2 regions of the Streptomyces paludis genome follow, and region 1 is predicted to be linked to the other one. Evidence: riboswitches for the same ligand, from Rfam matches in the RefSeq annotation. Region 1 holds a riboswitch; the other holds the start of a gene.
What was found. A riboswitch is a leader RNA that binds a small molecule or an ion and turns the genes downstream of it on or off. The one in region 1 is predicted to bind glycine.

Region 1 (8,791 bases):
TGCTCCCACTCCCCGCCCAGCGCGGCCGCGGTGTGCGGCGCGTGGCGCAGCGGGTTGTCGTCGGCGGGCCACTCGCCCGAGGCGACCTTCTCGATCTCCGTACGAATCGCGATCATCGCCTCGCAGAAGCGGTCGATCTCGGTCAGATCCTCGCTCTCGGTCGGCTCGATCATCAGGGTGCCCGCCACCGGGAACGACATCGTCGGCGCGTGGAAGCCGTAGTCGATCAGCCGCTTCGCGATGTCGTCGACGCTGACACCGGTGGACTTGGACAGCGGCCGGAGATCCACGATGCACTCGTGCGCGACCAGCCCGTTGGGGCCGGTGTAGAGCACCGGGTAGTGCGGCTCCAGCCGCTTGGCGATGTAGTTCGCGGCGAGCACGGCGACCTGCGTCGCGCGCTTGAGGCCCTCGCCGCCCATCAGCCGTACGTACGCCCACGAGATCGGCAGGATGCCGGCCGAGCCCCAGGGCGCCGCCGAGATCGGCCCCACACCCGTCGCGGGCCCCGCGGCCGGCTGGAGCGGGTGGTTGGGCAGGTACGGCGCGAGATGCGCCCGTACGCCGACCGGGCCGACCCCGGGACCGCCGCCGCCGTGCGGGATGCAGAACGTCTTGTGCAGGTTCAGATGCGAGACGTCCGAGCCGAACCGGCCCGGCTTCGCCAGCCCCACCAGCGCGTTGAGGTTCGCGCCGTCCACGTACACCTGGCCGCCCGCGTCGTGCACCGCCGCGCAGATGTCGCCGATGTGCTCCTCGAACACCCCGTGGGTGGACGGGTAGGTGACCATCAGGACGGCCAGCTCCGGGCCGTACCGGTCGATCTTCGCGTGCAGGTCCTCGACGTCGACGTCGCCGTCCTCGCGGGTCTTGACGACGACGACCTTCATCCCGGCCATCACCGCGCTCGCCGCGTTCGTGCCGTGCGCGGAGGACGGGATGAGGCAGACCGTACGCCCGGTGTCCCCGTTGGCCCGGTGGTACGCCCGTACGGCCAGCAGCCCGGCCAGCTCGCCCTGTGAACCGGCGTTGGGCTGGAGGGAGACCGCGTCGTAGCCGGTGACCTCGGCGAGCCGTTCCTCCAACTCCCTGATGAGCGTCAGATAGCCCTGTGCCTGCTCCGCCGGGGCGAACGGGTGCAGCGCGCCGAACTCGGGCCAGGTGACCGGCTCCATCTCGGTGGTCGCGTTCAGTTTCATGGTGCAGGAACCGAGCGGGATCATCCCGCGGTCCAGCGCGTAGTCCCGGTCGGAGAGGCGGCGCAGATAGCGCAGCATCGCCGTCTCGGAGCGGTACTGGTGGAAGACGGGGTGCGTCAGATAGTCGTCGCTCCGCAGCAGCCCGCCCGGCAGCGCGTCGTCCGTCCCGCCGTCCAGCGCCTCGATGTCCGCCTCGACCCCGAACGCGGCCCATACGGCGGCCAGCTGGGCGCGGCCGGTGGTCTCGTCGCAGGCCACGGAGACCCGGTCGGCGTCCACCTGCCACAGGTTGACCCCGCCCTCGCGGGCGGCGGCCACCACGGCGGCGGCCCGGCCGGGCACCACCGCGGTCAGCGTGTCGAAGTACGTGTCGTGCGCGATCCGCACCCCGCCCGCGCGCAGCCCGGCGGCGAGCAGCGCCGCGTACCGGTGGGTGCGCCGCGCGATGGACCGCAGCCCCTGCGGGCCGTGGTAGACCGCGTACATCCCGGCCATCACGGCCAGCAGCACCTGCGCGGTGCAGATGTTGCTCGTGGCCTTCTCGCGCCGGATGTGCTGCTCGCGGGTCTGGAGCGCCAGCCGGTACGCCTTGTTGCCGTCGGCGTCCACGGACACACCGACGAGCCGGCCCGGCAGACTGCGCGCGAACTGCTCGCGCACGGCCATGAATCCGGCGTGCGGTCCGCCGAAGCCCATCGGGACACCGAAGCGCTGGGTGGTGCCGACGGCGATGTCCGCGCCCAGCTCGCCCGGGGAGGTGAGCAGGGTCAGCGCGAGCAGGTCGGCGGCGACGGTGACGACCGCGCCCAGCTCGTGCGCCCGCCCGATCACGGCACGGAGGTCCCGGACCGCGCCAGAGGCGCCCGGGTAGGCGAGGAGCACACCGAAGACACCGCGCTCGGCGATCTCCGCCGGGATGCCCTCGGTGAGATCCGCGACCACCACCTCCACGCCCGTGGGCTCGGCGCGGGTCTCGATCACGGCGACGGTCTGCGGCAGGTTGTCGGCGTCGACCAGGAAGACCCCGCCCTTGACCTTGCCGACCCGCCGCGACAGCGCCATCGCCTCGGCCGCCGCCGTGCCCTCGTCCAGGAGCGAGGCGCCCGAGGTCGGCAGCCCGGTCAGCTCGGCCACCACGGTCTGGAAGTTGAGCAGGGCCTCCAGACGGCCCTGCGAGATCTCCGGCTGGTACGGGGTGTACGCCGTGTACCAGGCGGGGTTCTCCATCACATTGCGGAGGATCACGGGCGGGGTGAACGTCCCGTAGTAGCCGAGGCCGATCATCGGCGCCAGCACCTGGTTGCGGTCGGCGAGCGTACGCAGCTCGGCCAGCACCTCGGCCTCCGTGCGGGCGCCGGGCAGCCGCAGCGCCTCGGCGCTTTTGATCGCGTCGGGCACGGCGGCGTCGGTCAGCTCGTCGAGCGAGCCGTAGCCCACCTGCGCCAGCATCTTCGCCTGGGCGGCCGCGTCGGGGCCTATGTGGCGCTGCTCGAAGGGAATGCCTCGCTCCAGCTGGGCGAGCGGAATGCGTGGGGCGTTCATGAGGAGGGCCTCCTGGTCTGCTACGACCTACGAGGGGCACCAGGACGCGGGTGCCCGGACGGCCTCCCCCTCTGTCATCTGACCTGAGAGCTTCACCGGGCAGCCGTGCGGCGGTCCGGCTTTCACCGTCGGTGAGGGCGGATGCCGTCGGGCACCGACCTGCTTTCCAGAGTGACCTCGTCCGCGCGGTACGGGGGCCTGAGAGATTCCGGGGAGGAGTTGCTCCTTCGGCGCCTCCGGAACACTCTCCGGAGGACTCTCCCGCACGGGGTCAGCAGCCGCTGCCAGCCTACCAGCGGGCCACTTCGGGCGGATTTCGAGTGGCCGCCGTCCCGGATCTGCACTTTTGTGGTGTCTACTGCCCCTGCCGGGAGGGGCACGAGGAACAGCTCCGACCAGTTGGAGGGACCGTGGAGACCGATATCGATCCGCGCAGCCTGATAGGGCGCAAGGCGTTCGACCGGGACGGCCACAGACTCGGCACGGTGGACGAGGTGTATCTCGACGACGCCACCGGCGTCCCGGAGTGGGCGGCCGTACGCACCGGCCTCTTCAGCCGGGACGCGTTCGTCCCGCTCGCCCCCAGCACCCTGTCCGAGGACGGGCTGCGGGTCCCGTTCGACCGCGCCCTCATCAAGGACGCGCCGGACTTCGGGGTGGGCCGTCATCTCTCCCCGGACCAGGAGCTCCAGCTCTACCGGCACTACGGTCTCGCCCTCCCCGAACCGGGGCCGCCCGAGCGGCCCGCGTCCCTCTCCGACCGGGACACGGACCGGGACTTCGGGCGGCTGGCCGGACAGGAGGACTGAACCGGTGCCGTAGCCGTGGCCGACGGCACCAGGGGCAGCGGCTCGGAGAGCACCAGATCGGGATCGTCGACCCAGAACGTCCGCACCCACCCCGGCGCGGACCCCGGCTCCTCGAACCGTACGGTCACTCTCCGCAGCCCGCTGCCCTGCACCCAGCCCGGTCCGAACTCGGCGTGGCGCACATCGTGCCCGGCCGGGAACCGCCGGTCCTCCGGCACCTCCGCCGCCACGGGCTCCCCCGCCGCCGACCCGGCATCCCCCGCGCCCGAGCCCGTGCCCGGCTCCCCCGGCACCGCGCCCGCCCGCTCGTCACCACCCCGGCCGCCCTCGCCGTCACGGCCGTCCCCGGCCTTCCCGGCGGCCTCGCGCCCAGCCGCCTCGCGCCCGGCAGCCGCCGCCTGCGCGAACAGGTCCTCCTGCGTGTAGTCCGCGAGCCCGGTCACCCCCACCCCCAGCAGCCGCACCCCGCCGGTCGTGTCCACCGACTCCAGCAGCCGCCCGGCGGCCTCCCGCACCACCCCGGGATCGTCCGTGGGCCCGCGCAGCGTCTCCGAACGGGTCAACGTCGAGAAGTCGTAGCGCCGGACCTTCAGGACCACGGTGCGCCCCGAGTGCCCGGCCGCCCGCAGCCGCTCGACACACCGGTCGGCGAGCCGGTCGACCTCCGCGCGCACCCGCACCCGGTCGTGCAGATCGACGTCGAAGGTGTCCTCCACCGACACCGACTTGGTCTCGCGCTCGGACACCACGGGCCGGTCGTCGTACCCCCGCGCCATCCGGTACAGCGAAGCGCCGTGCGCCTTCCCCAGCAGCCGTACGAGTTCGTCCTCGCCCGCCTCGGCCAGATGGGCGACGGTGGTCATCCCGGCCCTGCGCAGATGCTCCCCGGTCGCGGGTCCCACCCCGGGCAGGGTCCGCACCGTCATGGGCCCCAGCAGCTCACGCTCCGTACCCGGTGCTATGAGGACGAGTCCGTCGGGCTTGGCCTGCTCGGAGCCGATCTTCGCGAGCATCTTCGAGCCGGCCAGCCCCACGGAGCCGGCCAGCCCGGTGGCCGCCCTGATGTCCTCGCGCAGCCGCTCACCGGCCGCCAGCGCCGAGGCGGTGTCATGGGCCGAGCCGCCCGCCTCCAGGTCCACGAACGCCTCGTCCAGGCTCAACGGCTCCACCAGCGGGGACAGCGCCCGCAGCAGCGCCATCACCCGGTCGCTGACCTCCCGGTAGACCGCGAAGCGCGGCACCAGATACGCGGCGTTCGGCGCCAGCCGTCTCGCCTGCGCCATCGGCATCGCCGAGTGCACCCCGAACCGCCGGGCCTCGTACGAGGCGGTCGAGACCACCCCGCGCGGCCCCAGCCCGCCGACGACCACCGGCTTTCCGCGCAGGCTCGGCTTCGCCGCCTGCTCGGCGGCGGCGAAGAACGCGTCCATGTCGAGATGCAGGATCGTCGGTGCGGCTCTCACACCTCCGATGCTGCCTCACACCACTGACAACGGGCCCTCCGGCGGCGCCGGAGAGCCGGTCAGACGGCCCGGTCGCGGCGCCTTCGCGCCAGCTCGTCGGCCGGATTGTGCCCGATCAGCGTCTCGCCCGTGTCGACGCGCTCCCCGTGCAGCTGGGACAGCGCGGCCTCGACATCCCGCCACACCACCCCGACCGCGATCCCGAAGACCCCCTGCCCGCCCTGGAGCAGGCTCACGACCTCGTCGGGCGAGGTGCACTCGTGGACCGTCGCGCCGTCGCTCATGAGCGTCATCCGCTCCAGGTCCTGGAAGCCCCGGGCCCGCAGATGCTGCACGGCCGCCCGGATGTTCTGCAACGCCACCCCGGTGTCCAGGAACCGCTTCACGATCTTGAGGACGACCACGTCCCGGAAGCTGTAGAGCCGCTGCGTGCCCGATCCGTGCGCCGGCCGCACAGACGGCTCGACCAGCCCCGTGCGTGCCCAGTAGTCCAACTGGCGGTACGTGATGCCCGCCGCCGCGCACGCGGTCGGACCCCGGTATCCGACCGTCTCCGCACCGGGTCCTGGCGCGCTGCCGTGAAGCGGATACGGACCGCCCGCCGCCGTACCGTCGCCGATGCTTCTCACGCCGACCCTCCGTCCTTGACCTGCCCTGTCGAAGGTAGGCAGTCACCCGGGGTGCGTCAACGATCGCCACACTCGCCACGCCGAGTGATAATCACCCTGAGAGTGGTTTCCCGTGTCCCGTTCCGGGGAAGGGCTGACCGAATGCCCTGACGGGAGCACCGTACGGTGCTCCCCGGGGCGGTCACTGGCTGTTGGTGCCGAAGTCCTCCGGCGAGATCTGGTCGAGGAACTCGCGGAACTTCTCCACCTCGTCCTCCTGCTCGTCCGGGATGGCGATGCCGGCATCGTCCAGGACCCCGTCACTGCCGTAGATCGGTGTGCCCGTGCGCAGTGCCAGCGCTATGGCATCCGACGGCCTGGCGCTCACCTCGACCCCGCTCGCGAAGACCAGCTCCGCGTAGAAGACCCCTTCCCGCAGGTCCGTGATCCGGACTTCGGTCAGCTCCTGGCCGACCGCCTCCAGCACGTCCTTGAAGAGATCATGGGTCAGCGGCCGGGCCGGGGCCATGCCCTGCTGGGCGAAGGCGATCGCGGTCGCCTCCCCCGGTCCGATCCAGATGGGGAGGTACCGATCGCCTCCCACTTCACGCAGGAGCACGATCGGTTGGTTCGAGGGCATTTCCACCCGGACACCCACAACGTCGAGCTCGTTCACACAGCAACCCTAGGACGTGCCCGGCAGGTTTGGGTAGTCGGGCTCCCCCATGATCAGTACCGGCGGTCCCCGAGAGCCGTGTGGAACAGTGCCTGGTGCAGCCGCACGGAGAGCGTCGCCAGCTCCTTCGTGGTCGCCTCGGCATGGGCCCTGGTCTGCGGGTTACGGTGCCGACGCAGCGGCGCGACCACCTGTTCGACCAGTCCGGCCTCGCGTTCGGCCGCCGCTTTCATCACCCGCAGATGCCTGGGTTCCAGTCCGAATCCGGCAAGATCCGAGACCAGTTTCGCCACGGTGACGGCCTCCGGGTCATAGCCGCCGTCCGGCATCGGGGTGATGAGCCCGTACGACTCCCACTCCGCGAGCATCCCCTCCTCGGCCCCGGCCGCGGCGAGCAGCTCCTCGCGGCCGATCCGCGCGACGGTGGGTGCCCCCGATTCCGCCTCAGGAAGGCCCTCCAGCGGCCCCCGCTGCGGCGCGGGCAGCTGGACGTGCTCGCCCCGCCCCAGGGCGTCCAGATGCTCCCTGATGACCTTGAGCGGCAGATAGTGGTCCCGCTGCATCCGCAGGATCCGGGCGAGCCGCTCCACGTCGTCGGGGCTGAACTTGCGGTAGCCGGACGGCGTTCTGCGCGGTTCGACGAGCCCCTCGGCCTCCAGAAAGCGGATCTTGGAGATCGAGACCTCGGGAAACTCGTCCCGCAGCCTGGCCAGCACCGCGCCGATGCTGATCAGCGGCTCGGCCGTGCGGGCGGTGCCGTGTCCGGCACCGCCCCTGGATGTACGCGGCATGGACCTTCCCTGAGGGTCACACGCCCCGCTGGCTCGCGTAGAAGACCAGCCGGTACTTACCGATCTGGACCTCGTCGCCGTTCGCCAGCAGGACCGAATCGATCCGCTCACGATTGACGTACGTACCGTTCAGGCTGCCGACGTCCGAGACGGTGAAGCGCCCGTCCGCGCCCCGGCGGAAATCGACATGGCGACGCGACACGGTCACATCGTCCAGGAAGATGTCGCTCTCCGGGTGACGGCCCGCCGTCGTCAGCTCGCCGTCCAGCAGGAAGCGGCTGCCCGAGTTCGGCCCGCGGCGCACCACCAGGAGCGCCGAGCCGGCCGGCAGGGCGTCGACCGCCGCCTGGGCCTCCGGGGTCAGCGACGGGAGCGACGTCTGCCCCGTCACCTCCGAGTCGTACGCCTCAAGACCCGAGATGGAGATCGTCGAGGTCTGCTCCGAGGCGCGCTCCGGCGGAACCCCGCCCCGCAGCGGCGCACCGCAGTTGGAGCAGAACCGGCTCGCGGCGGTGTTCTCGTGACCGCATCTCGTACAGACCGGCAAGCCCGCCATCGTGGGACCCTCCTGCCGCGACTGCCCACCGGGGGCAGATGATTCCCCGAAACCTATGCGGCCGGAACCGGCAGGGTCAACAGACGACGCGCCGGAACCCTCCGCCGGATCGCCCCCCACCTGGTCACGGAAGAGCGGGCGCTCACCGCTCGATTCCTCACTCCCACCCTGGCGCGAGGCGCGATGGCGGTTGGCGCCGCCGTCCTCGCGCGCGCTCTTGCCGAACAACTTCCCAAACAACTTCACGGGCGATTCCCCTTGACCGAAACAGACCCGCCCGTGGGGCAGGACGAACCCTGAATGAATACACCTGCCGGCGCGGACATCATGACAACGTCCGTATCCACCCGACAGTTTCCACCACTCACCACGCTGATCGTGCGCCGACCCCCCGCAACCTCATGCCCGCGTACGACAGCTGTCATGCACCCCCGCTTCACCGCGATGACGACCGAGCGTAGTCAGGTCTCTTTGCCGCTCGCAAGGCGTCCACGATGATCTTCTCAGCCCGGGTCACGGTGGCCGTGGCCTGCTCCTTCTCCAGCGTCTGCACCACCCCGCCGGGGATGTTGAGGGCCGGCTCCAGATCTTGCGGCTTGCCGATGACCTTGAAGCTGTACGGCGTCCGGACCGGCTTCCCGTCCACCTGTACGTCACCCCCCGTACCGGAGAAGAATGTACCGGCGACCACCCGGACGTCATTGACCTGGATGGCCTCGGCGCCGGCGGCCCGCAGCTCCTGGAGCGCGTCGAGCAGCATGTCGGGCGTGACGGTCCCGTTCGCGTCGTCGACGGTCAGCGTGATCCCGGGCCCCTGCGCGGCGACGGTGCCCGCCAGGATGCCCAGCTGCTGTTCCTTCTCCCGGGTCTGCTTGCGGGCCTCCTCCGCCTGGTCCGAGCTGTTCTCCAGCTCGGTGCGCTGGTCGTCCAGGCGCTGTCTCTCGTCCTCCAGCCGCTGCGTACGGTTGTCCAGCTCGTCGAGGATCCGCACCAGGTCCTCCTGGCGGGCTCCGCGCAGCGCGGTGTCGTCGTTGTTGGACGCGACCTGGATCGCCAGCCCGAGTCCGAGCCCGAACAGCAGCAGCGCCACCACGAGCTGAGCCCGCGTCACCCGCGGCGGCCACAGCCCCGCCGCCAACCGCTGGCG
Region 2 (8,791 bases), 5.0 Mb from region 1:
GCGTGGTCGTGGTCACGACATGGGCGTGCGGTACGGGGTTGGGGTGCAGACCCGCGGCGACCAGACCGGCGAAGTGCGCCATGTCGACCATCAGGTACGCGCCGACCTCGTCCGCGATCCGCCGGAACGCCGCGAAGTCCAGCTGGCGCGGGTACGCCGACCAGCCGGCCACGATCAGCTTCGGGCGGGACTCCTTGGCGAGCCGCTCGACCTCGGCCATGTCGACCTGGCCGGTCTCCTCGTTCACGTGGTACGCGACGACGTTGTAGAGCTTCCCGGAGAAGTTGATCTTCATGCCGTGGGTCAGGTGCCCGCCGTGGGCGAGGTTCAGACCCATGATCGTGTCGCCGGGGGAGAGCAGCGCGAACATCGCGGCCGCGTTCGCCTGGGCGCCCGAGTGCGGCTGTACGTTCGCGTGCTCGGCGCCGAAGAGGTCCTTCACCCGGTCGATGGCGATCTGCTCGATCACGTCGACGTGCTCACAGCCACCGTAGTAACGGCGGCCGGGGTAGCCCTCGGCGTACTTGTTGGTCAGTACGGAGCCCTGCGCCTCCATGACCGCGACCGGAGCGAAGTTCTCCGAGGCGATCATTTCGAGGGTGGACTGCTGACGGTGGAGTTCGGCGTCGACCGCGGCGGCGACGTCCGGGTCCAGCTCGTGGAGGGAGGCGTTGAGAAGCGAAGAGGAAGACATCACAGTCCCTGGGGTGTCAGTTGCCGGAGAACTCTTTGTACTCGTCGGCGGAGAGCAGATCCTTCGGCTCCTCCGCGACGCGCACCTTGAACAGCCAGCCGCCCTCGTACGGAGCGGAATTCACCAGCGACGGGTCGTTCACGACGTCCTGGTTCGCCTCGGTGACCTCACCGGTCACGGGGGAGTACAGATCGCTGACGGACTTGGTGGACTCCAGCTCTCCACAGGTCTCGCCCGCCGTCACCTGATCACCGACCTCGGGGAGCTGGGCGAACACGACATCGCCGAGGGCGTTCGCCGCGTACTCCGTGATACCGACCGTCGACACGCCGTCCTCGGCGGTCGTCAGCCACTCGTGCTCCTTGCTGTACCGCAGCTGCTGGGGGTTGCTCATGACCTGAATTCTCCTGTACGCGGGGGTGTGGTGCGGAACAGTCGTCTTACGGAACGAGACGGGCCGAAGACGAGCCGATACAGACAGAGGGCGGATGCCAGTGGTCCGACCTGATCACTTTCGACGCTTGTAGAACGGCAGCGCCACGACCTCGTACGGCTCGTGCGTGCCCCGGATGTCCACGCCGACGCCCTTGGTGCCCGGCTCGGCGTACGCGGCGTCGACATACGCCATGGCGAGGGGCCGCCCCAGGGTCGGCGACGGGGCGCCGGAGGTGACCTCGCCCACGGTCACCCCGTCCGCGACCACCGGATACCCGGCGCGCGGGACCCGGCGGCCCTCCGCGATCAGGCCGACCAGCTTGCGCGGCGGGGCGCTCGCGGCGCGCTCGGCCGCCGCCGCCAGGGCCGTACGCCCGACGAAGTCGCCGCCGTTGGACGTCTTGCCGAACTTCACGACCCGGCCCAGGCCCGCGTCGAACGGGGTCAGCGCGGTGGACAGCTCGTTCCCGTACAGCGGCATCCCGGCCTCCAGCCGCAGGGTGTCCCGGCAGGACAGCCCGCACGGCACCAGGCCGACGCCCGCGCCGGCCTCGGTCAGCGCCTGCCAGAGCCGCTCCGCGTAGCGGGGCTCCACGAACAGCTCGAAGCCGTCCTCGCCCGTGTAGCCGGTGCGCGCGATGAGGGCCGGCACCCCGGCGACGGTGCCGGGCAGGCCCGCGTAGTACTTGAGCCCGTCCAGATCGGCGTCGGTCACCGCCTTCAGGATGCCGGGCGACTCCGGACCCTGGACGGCCAGCAGCGCGTACGCGTCGCGGTCGTCCCGTACATCCGCGTCGAACCCCTCCGAGCGGGCGCTCAGGGTGTCCAGCACGGTCCGGGCGTTGGAGGCGTTGGCGACGACCAGGTACTCGTCCGCGCCGAGGCGGTAGACGATCAGGTCGTCCAGGATTCCGCCGTCCTCGCGGCAGATCATGGTGTAGCGGGCGCGGCCGACGGCGACGGCGCCGATGTCGCCGACCAGCGCGTAGTCGAGGAGGTCGGCGGCGGCCGGGCCCGTCACCGCGATCTCGCCCATGTGGGAGAGGTCGAAGAGTCCGGCGCGGTTACGGACGGCCTGGTGCTCGTCGCGCTCGCTGCCGTACCGCAGCGGCATGTCCCAGCCCGCGAAGTCGGTCATGGTCGCGCCCAGCGCGCGGTGTACGGCGTCGAGGGCGGTGAGTCGGGGGGCATGGCTCATCGGTGTGGCTCCCAGGGCATGACAGTGCTGACGGTCCTCCCCATCTGTCATCGGAACCTGAGAGGTTCACCACGGCCACCCGGCGGCGCGCTCGGCGCGGTCGGGAGAGGCCATGACTTGCACCTTGGGTGGAGCCGCGTGACGCGGCCCGCTTTTCAGATCTGCCTCATCCACGCGGTACGGGGCCTGAGAGATTCAAGGGAGGAACTTGCTCCTTCGGCGCCCGGCACACACAGTGACCGGGACTCTCCCGCGCGGATTCAAACGGCCGGTATGCAGTTGCGGGCACATCATCGCACGAGGGACGCCCGATCGGGGTGTCCGGGAGGTAACTCCTCCGACCGGGTGAACGGCTCGCCGGACGTTACCTTCTCTTTACGCTTCGTGGGCAAAAGTTCGTGCAGGGGACACCGGCCGCTGCGGCCGAGCTGACAGGGGGACGGCGATGACGGCGCTGAGTACGGGACCGTACGCGCCCGTATGGCTGGAGCAGATTCCGGCCGTACGGGACTTACGCGGCCCGGGCGGGCATCCGCCGGGATCCCTGGTCTTCGCCGCCGGGGACGTCGTGGTCGTCTCCGGGCTGCCCGGCAGCGGCAAATCCACCCTGATCCGGCGCGCCGCCGGCGGCCGGGGCATCGACTCCCAGGACGTCAGGGACCGCTGGGCCGCCCTCGTCCCGCCCGGACTGCCGTACGCCGTCTACCGCCCGCTCGTCCGGATCGCGCACTACGCGGGCCTCTGGCGCGTGCTGCGCTCCGGCGCGAGCGCCGTCGTCCACGACTGCGGGACACAGAGCTGGGTCCGGGGGTGGCTGGCCCGTGAGACCCGGCGGCGTGGCCGGCTGCTCCATCTCCTCGTCCTCGACGTCACACCGGAGGTCGCCCGGGCCGGCCAGCGCGAGCGCGGACGCGGCGTCTCGCGGTACGCGTTCGCCCGGCACCGCCGCGCGGTCCGCCGGCTGCTCGCCGCCGCCGGGACGGGCCTGCCGCCGGTCGGCTGCTCCTCCGCCGTCCTGCTGGACCGGGAGTCCGCCGGGGCGCTGCGGGCGATCCTCTTCCCCGGTGTCCCCGGCATCGCGCTCCCCGCGCAGCCGGGGGCGCCGGTGGATGCCCCGGCGGTGGTCCACGGGCCGTGACGGCCCGTCCCAGGTCGTAAGGTGCTGCCGCAGGGTCAAGGGCGGAGGAATCACAGTGAACACAGCATGGCCGGGCAACGAGTTGGAAGAGGCGCTCGCCGCCTCGCTCGGGGTCGACGGAGCGGGCGCACGACTCATAGAGGTGCTCGGGCGCAGCGAGGTGTGGGTCCCGCTGCCCAACGGCGGCGGCCCCGAGAGCACTTCGCTCGATCTGCCCACGATGGACATCGAGGGCGGCGCGTATGTCCCGGTGTTCAGCTCGGCGGCACAGTTCCGCCAGTGCGCCGGCGAGCACATGGCCTTCACCGTCGCCCCGGCCCGGGAATTCGCCCGCGGTCTGCCGCCGCAGCTCGGCGTGGTGGTCAACCCGGGCGGCCTGGTCGGCATGCCGCTGCCGCCGCTCGCCGTCGCCGAGCTGTGCCGGACGGGCCGCGGCCCGCTGGACGGCCCGCTGGACGGCCCGCTGGACGGCCCGCCGGTCGGTGGCCGGGTGCGGCTCTTCGAGCCGGACTGGCAGGAGGACCCGGTCGACTTCCTCGCCGCGGCGGCGGCCGAGTTCGAGACGACGGGCGTGGTCGTCTCCGCCCGGCGCACCCTCGCCAGCGTCGAGGGCGAGCCGCCGGTCCTCTTCATCGGCGTCCAGCTCTCGTCCTTCGAGGGCGACGGGCGCAATGTGCCGATGGACGCGCTCGGCCGCGCGCTCGGCCGGGTCCCGGTCGGCTGGCCGGTCAATCTCCTGCTGCTCGACATGGCCCAGGACCCCGTCGCCGACTGGCTGACCTCCCGGGTGCGCCCCTTCTACCAGCGCGGCTGACCCGCGCCCCGGCGCGTACGGCACCCCCGCGGGCGTCGGCCGGCACCTCCGCGGGCTCCGGCCGGCACCCGCGCGATCCGCGGGAGTCCGCGCGGGTACGGTCCGCCGACACGGGTACGAGGGGAGGGGGACGGCCCGGGGCAGGACCCGAGCTTGGACGTAAGCCGGACCTAAGCCGGACCTAAGCAGGACCTAAGCTTGGTTCCGGCCGGGCCGCCGCACCGTGTGTCCGGAAAGTGCCCGGGGGAGCTGGGCGAATGGTGGAACGACGAGGGGCGGGACCCAGAGTGAGCGCGTCAGGCACCGCGGCGGCCGGGCAGGTCGAGCACATGCTGCGCCAGGTGACGCCCGGACGGTACGACGCGTACGAGGCGCTGCTGCGGGCCCTCGCCGAGGACAGCGTCTGGATGCTGCTCTGGCACGGCGCGGCCGGTTCACCCGACGCGCAGTACGGCAACATGGAGGTCGACGGCCTCGGCTACGCCCCCTGTGTCACCTCCGCGCAGGAGCTGTCCGCCAGCGGCTGGACCCGCGCCCACGAGGTCGTCACGGGACATGACATCGCCCGCGCCCTCTACCCCGACCGCTGGGGAATCTGGCTGAATCCGCATGCTCCCGGTGGCGGTGTCGGCATCCCCTGGCTCGATCTGCGCCGGATCGCCACCGGCCTCGACCGGATGCCCGCGGGACCCCTCCGGCTCTCCGAACCCGCCGTACCGCTCCCGCAGTTCTACGCCCTGCTCACGCAGAACGCGCACCGGACCGCGGCCGTCCGCTCGCTGCGCCGCACCTGGGTGCAGCCCGCGCTCGGCGCGCCGTATCTCGCGATCGGGCTCGATCTGTACGACACGAGCCCGGCCTCCGTCGAGTCCGTGCAGGCGATGATGCGCCAGTCGGTCACCGCCGTGCCGGACGGGCTGCCGGTCTCCACCGTCGCGATGTCGGACGAGTACGACCCGGTAACGATGTGGCTGCGCGCCAACTCCCGTCCGTTCTACGACCGTGAGGCCCACGCGGCGCCCGCGGCACCCGCCGGGGGACCCGGATACGGCTATCCGCCGCCCGGTCCGCGCGGCTACTGACGCCCCGCCGGTCCGCGCGCCGAACCATTGAAGGACCCTGGGGGGACCGCCGGGCGGTCTACGCGAGTTGACCGCGAAATAGGTCTGGACCTGCGGGCTTGCCGCTCCCGAACGCCTCCGGAGCGGGCTCGGCGGGCCCGCCGGATGTGTTGGTTGTCCAGTATCTGGGCACACTTGGGCGGTATGGCTGATACGGGCCGATTGGCGCACGCCCGTGTCCGCTGAGTCGAACAACACGTCCGGATAACGGTAACCCTCTTATCGCATCACGGTTGAGCAACCATTCCCAGTGGGGGGTGGCGGGTGATCGCGTCGTAGCTGAAGACTCCGTGCAGCAGGTGGCCTCGACACGTACTAGTGTGCGATGCGCTCAACGAAGCAGTCCCCCGAATCACACGGATCGGGGGACCACCATGTGACATCTGAAGTGAACGAGCCGCTACAGCGGCGGTCATGGGCCGGCCACCGTCGGCCGAGAGGGGTCTCCAGCGCAATGACGGCACCTATCGAGACCACCGGGTCGGCGGCGCAGGCGCAGCCGGAAGCGGTGCTGGAGGGCGCCGGGGGCAAGCAGATCGAGGGCCGTTCGCTCGGCCGGATCGCGTGGACGCGTTTCAAACGCGACAAAGTCGCGCTCACCGGCGCGGTGATCGTGCTGCTCCTGATCCTTGTCGCCGTCCTGTCCAAGCCGATCCAGGCGGTCTTCGGGCTCGACCCCAATGCCTTCAACCAGGACCTCGTCGACCCCCAGCTGCTCGCTCCCAAGGGCAGCTTCGGCGGCATCAGCTGGGACCACCCGCTCGGTGTCGAGCCGCAGACCGGACGCGACATCCTGGCCCGCATCATCGAGGGCTCCTGGGTCTCCCTGGTCGTCGCGGCCGGTTCGACGATGCTCTCCGTCGTCATCGGCGTGGTGATGGGTGTGGTGGCCGGGTTCTACGGTGGCTGGGTCGACAGCGCGATCAGCCGCATGATGGACACCTTCCTCGCCTTCCCGCTGCTCCTCTTCGCGATCTCGATCTCGGCGTCGCTCCAGGGCAGCGCGTTCGGCCTCTCCGGGCTCTCGCTCCGGATCGCCGTACTGATCTTCGTCATCGGCTTCTTCAGCTGGCCGTACATCGGACGCATCGTCCGCGCGCAGACACTCAGCCTGCGGGAACGGGAGTTCGTGGAGGCCGCCCGGTCGCTGGGCGCCCGCGGCCCGTTCATCCTGTTCCGGGAGCTGCTGCCGAACCTGATCGCGCCGATCCTCGTCTACGCGACGCTGCTGATCCCGACCAACATCCTCTTCGAGGCGTCCCTGAGCTTCCTGGGCGTCGGTATCGCCCCGCCGCAGGCGTCGTGGGGCGGGATGCTGTCCACCGCGGTGGACCTCTACGAGGTCGACCCGATGTTCATGATCATTCCCGGCATGGCGATCTTCATCACCGTGCTGGCCTTCAATCTGCTGGGGGACGGGCTGCGCGACGCACTCGACCCCCGTGGCAAGTAATCGCGGCGCAGCCGCACCGTCAATCGAGGGGGCTTTCCTCAGGTGAACAGCAGGAAGACAGCATCGGCGATCGCCGTCACGCTGGCGGTGGCGCTGGGCGCGACCGCTTGTGGCAACAGCGACAACAAGAGCGACGGCGACAAGAACGGCACGACCAGCACCGCGAAGGCCGACGCCGGTCTCAGCAGCATCGTCAACGCGAGCACCAAGAAGGGGGGGACGGTCACGTACGAGCACTCCAGTGGCCCGGACTCCCTGGACCCGGGCAACACGTACTACGGCTGGGTGCAGAACTTCTCCCGCCTGTACGGCCGTTCGCTCGTCTCGTTCAACCCGGCCCCCGGCAAGAAGGGTCTTGAGGTCGTCCCCGACCTGGCCACCTCGCTCGGCAAGGCCAGCGCGGACGCCAAGACCTGGACGTACACGCTCCGCAAGGGCGTCAAGTTCGAGGACGGCACCGAGGTCACCTCCAAGGACGTCAAGTACGCCATCGAGCGCTCCAACTTCGCGCCGGAGGCCCTGTCCAACGGCCCGACGTACTTCAAGTCGTACCTGGACGGTGGCGACAAGTACAAGGGTCCGTACAAGGACAAGTCCAAGGGCGGTCTCAAGTCCATCGAGACCCCGGACGACTACACGATCACCTTCAAGCTGAACAAGCCGTTCGCGGACATGGACTACCTGGCCGCGTTCTCGCAGACCGCGCCGGTCCCGCAGAAGGCCGACAAGGGCGCCGAGTACGTCCAGAAGATCATCTCTTCCGGCCCGTACAAGTTCTCCGCGTACAGCGAGAGCCGCGGCGCGACCCTGGTCCGCAACCCCGAGTGGGACGCGGCCACGGACCCGATCCGCAAGGCGCTGCCGGACAAGATCGAGCTGAAGTTCAACATCAACGCGACGACCGTTGACGATCACCTGCTCAACGACACGATCACCGCGGACATCGCCGGTACCGGTCTCCAGTCGAAGACCCAGCCGAAGGTGCTCGTCAAGGCCGCCGAGAAGGCCAAGACGGACAACCCGTACGCGGGTGCCACCCAGTACCTGGCGATCAACGTCAACGTCGCGCCGTTCAACAAGCCCGACTGCCGCAAGGCCGTGCAGTACGCGGTGGACAAGGCCGGCATGGTCGACGCCATCGGCGGTGCGGTCAAGGGCGAGCCGGCCACCACGCTGATCCCGCCGTCGGTCGCCGGTTACAAGAAGTTCGACCTGTACCCGTCCGCCGGCAACAAGGGTGACGCGGCCAAGTCGAAGGAAGCCCTCAAGGCGTGTGGCAAGCCGGACGGCTTCTCCACCGTGCTGACCGCGCGCACCGACCGTCCCGACGAGGTCCTCGCCGCCACGCAGCTCCAGGAGAGCCTGAAGAAGGTCGGCATCAACGCCGAGATCAAGACCTTCCCGGCCAGCAAGTACTTCACGGACTTCGCCGGTTCGCCGGAGTGGGTCCACAAGAACAAGGCCGGCCTCATGATGATGGCCTGGGGTGCCGACTGGCCGACCGGCTACGGCTTCCTCGACCAGATCGTGAACGGTGCGGCGATCAAGCCGTCCGGTGGCACGAACCTGATGGAGCTGAACGACCCGAAGATCAACAAGGCGCTCACGGACGGCATCGGCACCATCGACGCCACCGAGCGCGGCAAGATCTGGGGTGACGTCGACGAGATGGTCGCCGAGAACGCCTCGGTCGTCCCGCTCTTCTACAAGAAGAACCTGCTCTACCGCCCGGACTCCGCGACCAACGTCACGGTGGCCGAGTCCTACCTCGGCATGTACGACTACGTGCTGATGAGTTCCTCGAAGTAACCGAGGTTCTCGGCGTAAGCGGTACGCGGTGCGCGGTCGTCCTCGCACGGCCGCGCACCGTCTCGTAACACCTCGTAGCACCTTCTGACATCTCGTCACACCTGTACATCAAGCAAGCACCCCCCGAAA

Region 2: it holds a riboswitch for glycine, as region 1 does, so the genes downstream of both, gcvT (glycine cleavage system aminomethyltransferase GcvT) here and gcvP (aminomethyl-transferring glycine dehydrogenase) in region 1, are expected to answer to the same signal.

What each region holds. Positions count from the first base shown of each region.
Region 1 covers NZ_CP031194.1:663,968-672,758, forward strand. Annotated here, with positions in the region: gene gcvP (aminomethyl-transferring glycine dehydrogenase) at 1-2,741, opposite strand, end outside; glycine riboswitch at 2,918-3,015, opposite strand; gene DVK44_RS02840 (PRC-barrel domain-containing protein) at 3,152-3,550, shown strand; gene DVK44_RS02845 (DNA polymerase IV) at 3,445-5,013, opposite strand; gene DVK44_RS02850 (MerR family transcriptional regulator) at 5,073-5,642, opposite strand; gene DVK44_RS02855 (bifunctional nuclease family protein) at 5,824-6,297, opposite strand; gene ftsR (transcriptional regulator FtsR) at 6,351-7,088, opposite strand; gene DVK44_RS02865 (FHA domain-containing protein) at 7,105-7,932, opposite strand; gene DVK44_RS02870 (DUF881 domain-containing protein) at 8,081-8,791, opposite strand, start outside.
Region 2 covers NZ_CP031194.1:5,712,517-5,721,307, forward strand. Annotated here, with positions in the region: gene glyA (serine hydroxymethyltransferase) at 1-694, opposite strand, end outside; gene gcvH (glycine cleavage system protein GcvH) at 711-1,088, opposite strand; gene gcvT (glycine cleavage system aminomethyltransferase GcvT) at 1,203-2,327, opposite strand; glycine riboswitch at 2,493-2,590, opposite strand; gene DVK44_RS25300 (AAA family ATPase) at 2,773-3,465, shown strand; gene DVK44_RS25305 (enhanced serine sensitivity protein SseB) at 3,521-4,279, shown strand; gene DVK44_RS25310 (enhanced serine sensitivity protein SseB C-terminal domain-containing protein) at 4,567-5,361, shown strand; gene DVK44_RS25315 (ABC transporter permease) at 5,855-6,853, shown strand; gene DVK44_RS25320 (ABC transporter substrate-binding protein) at 6,896-8,662, shown strand.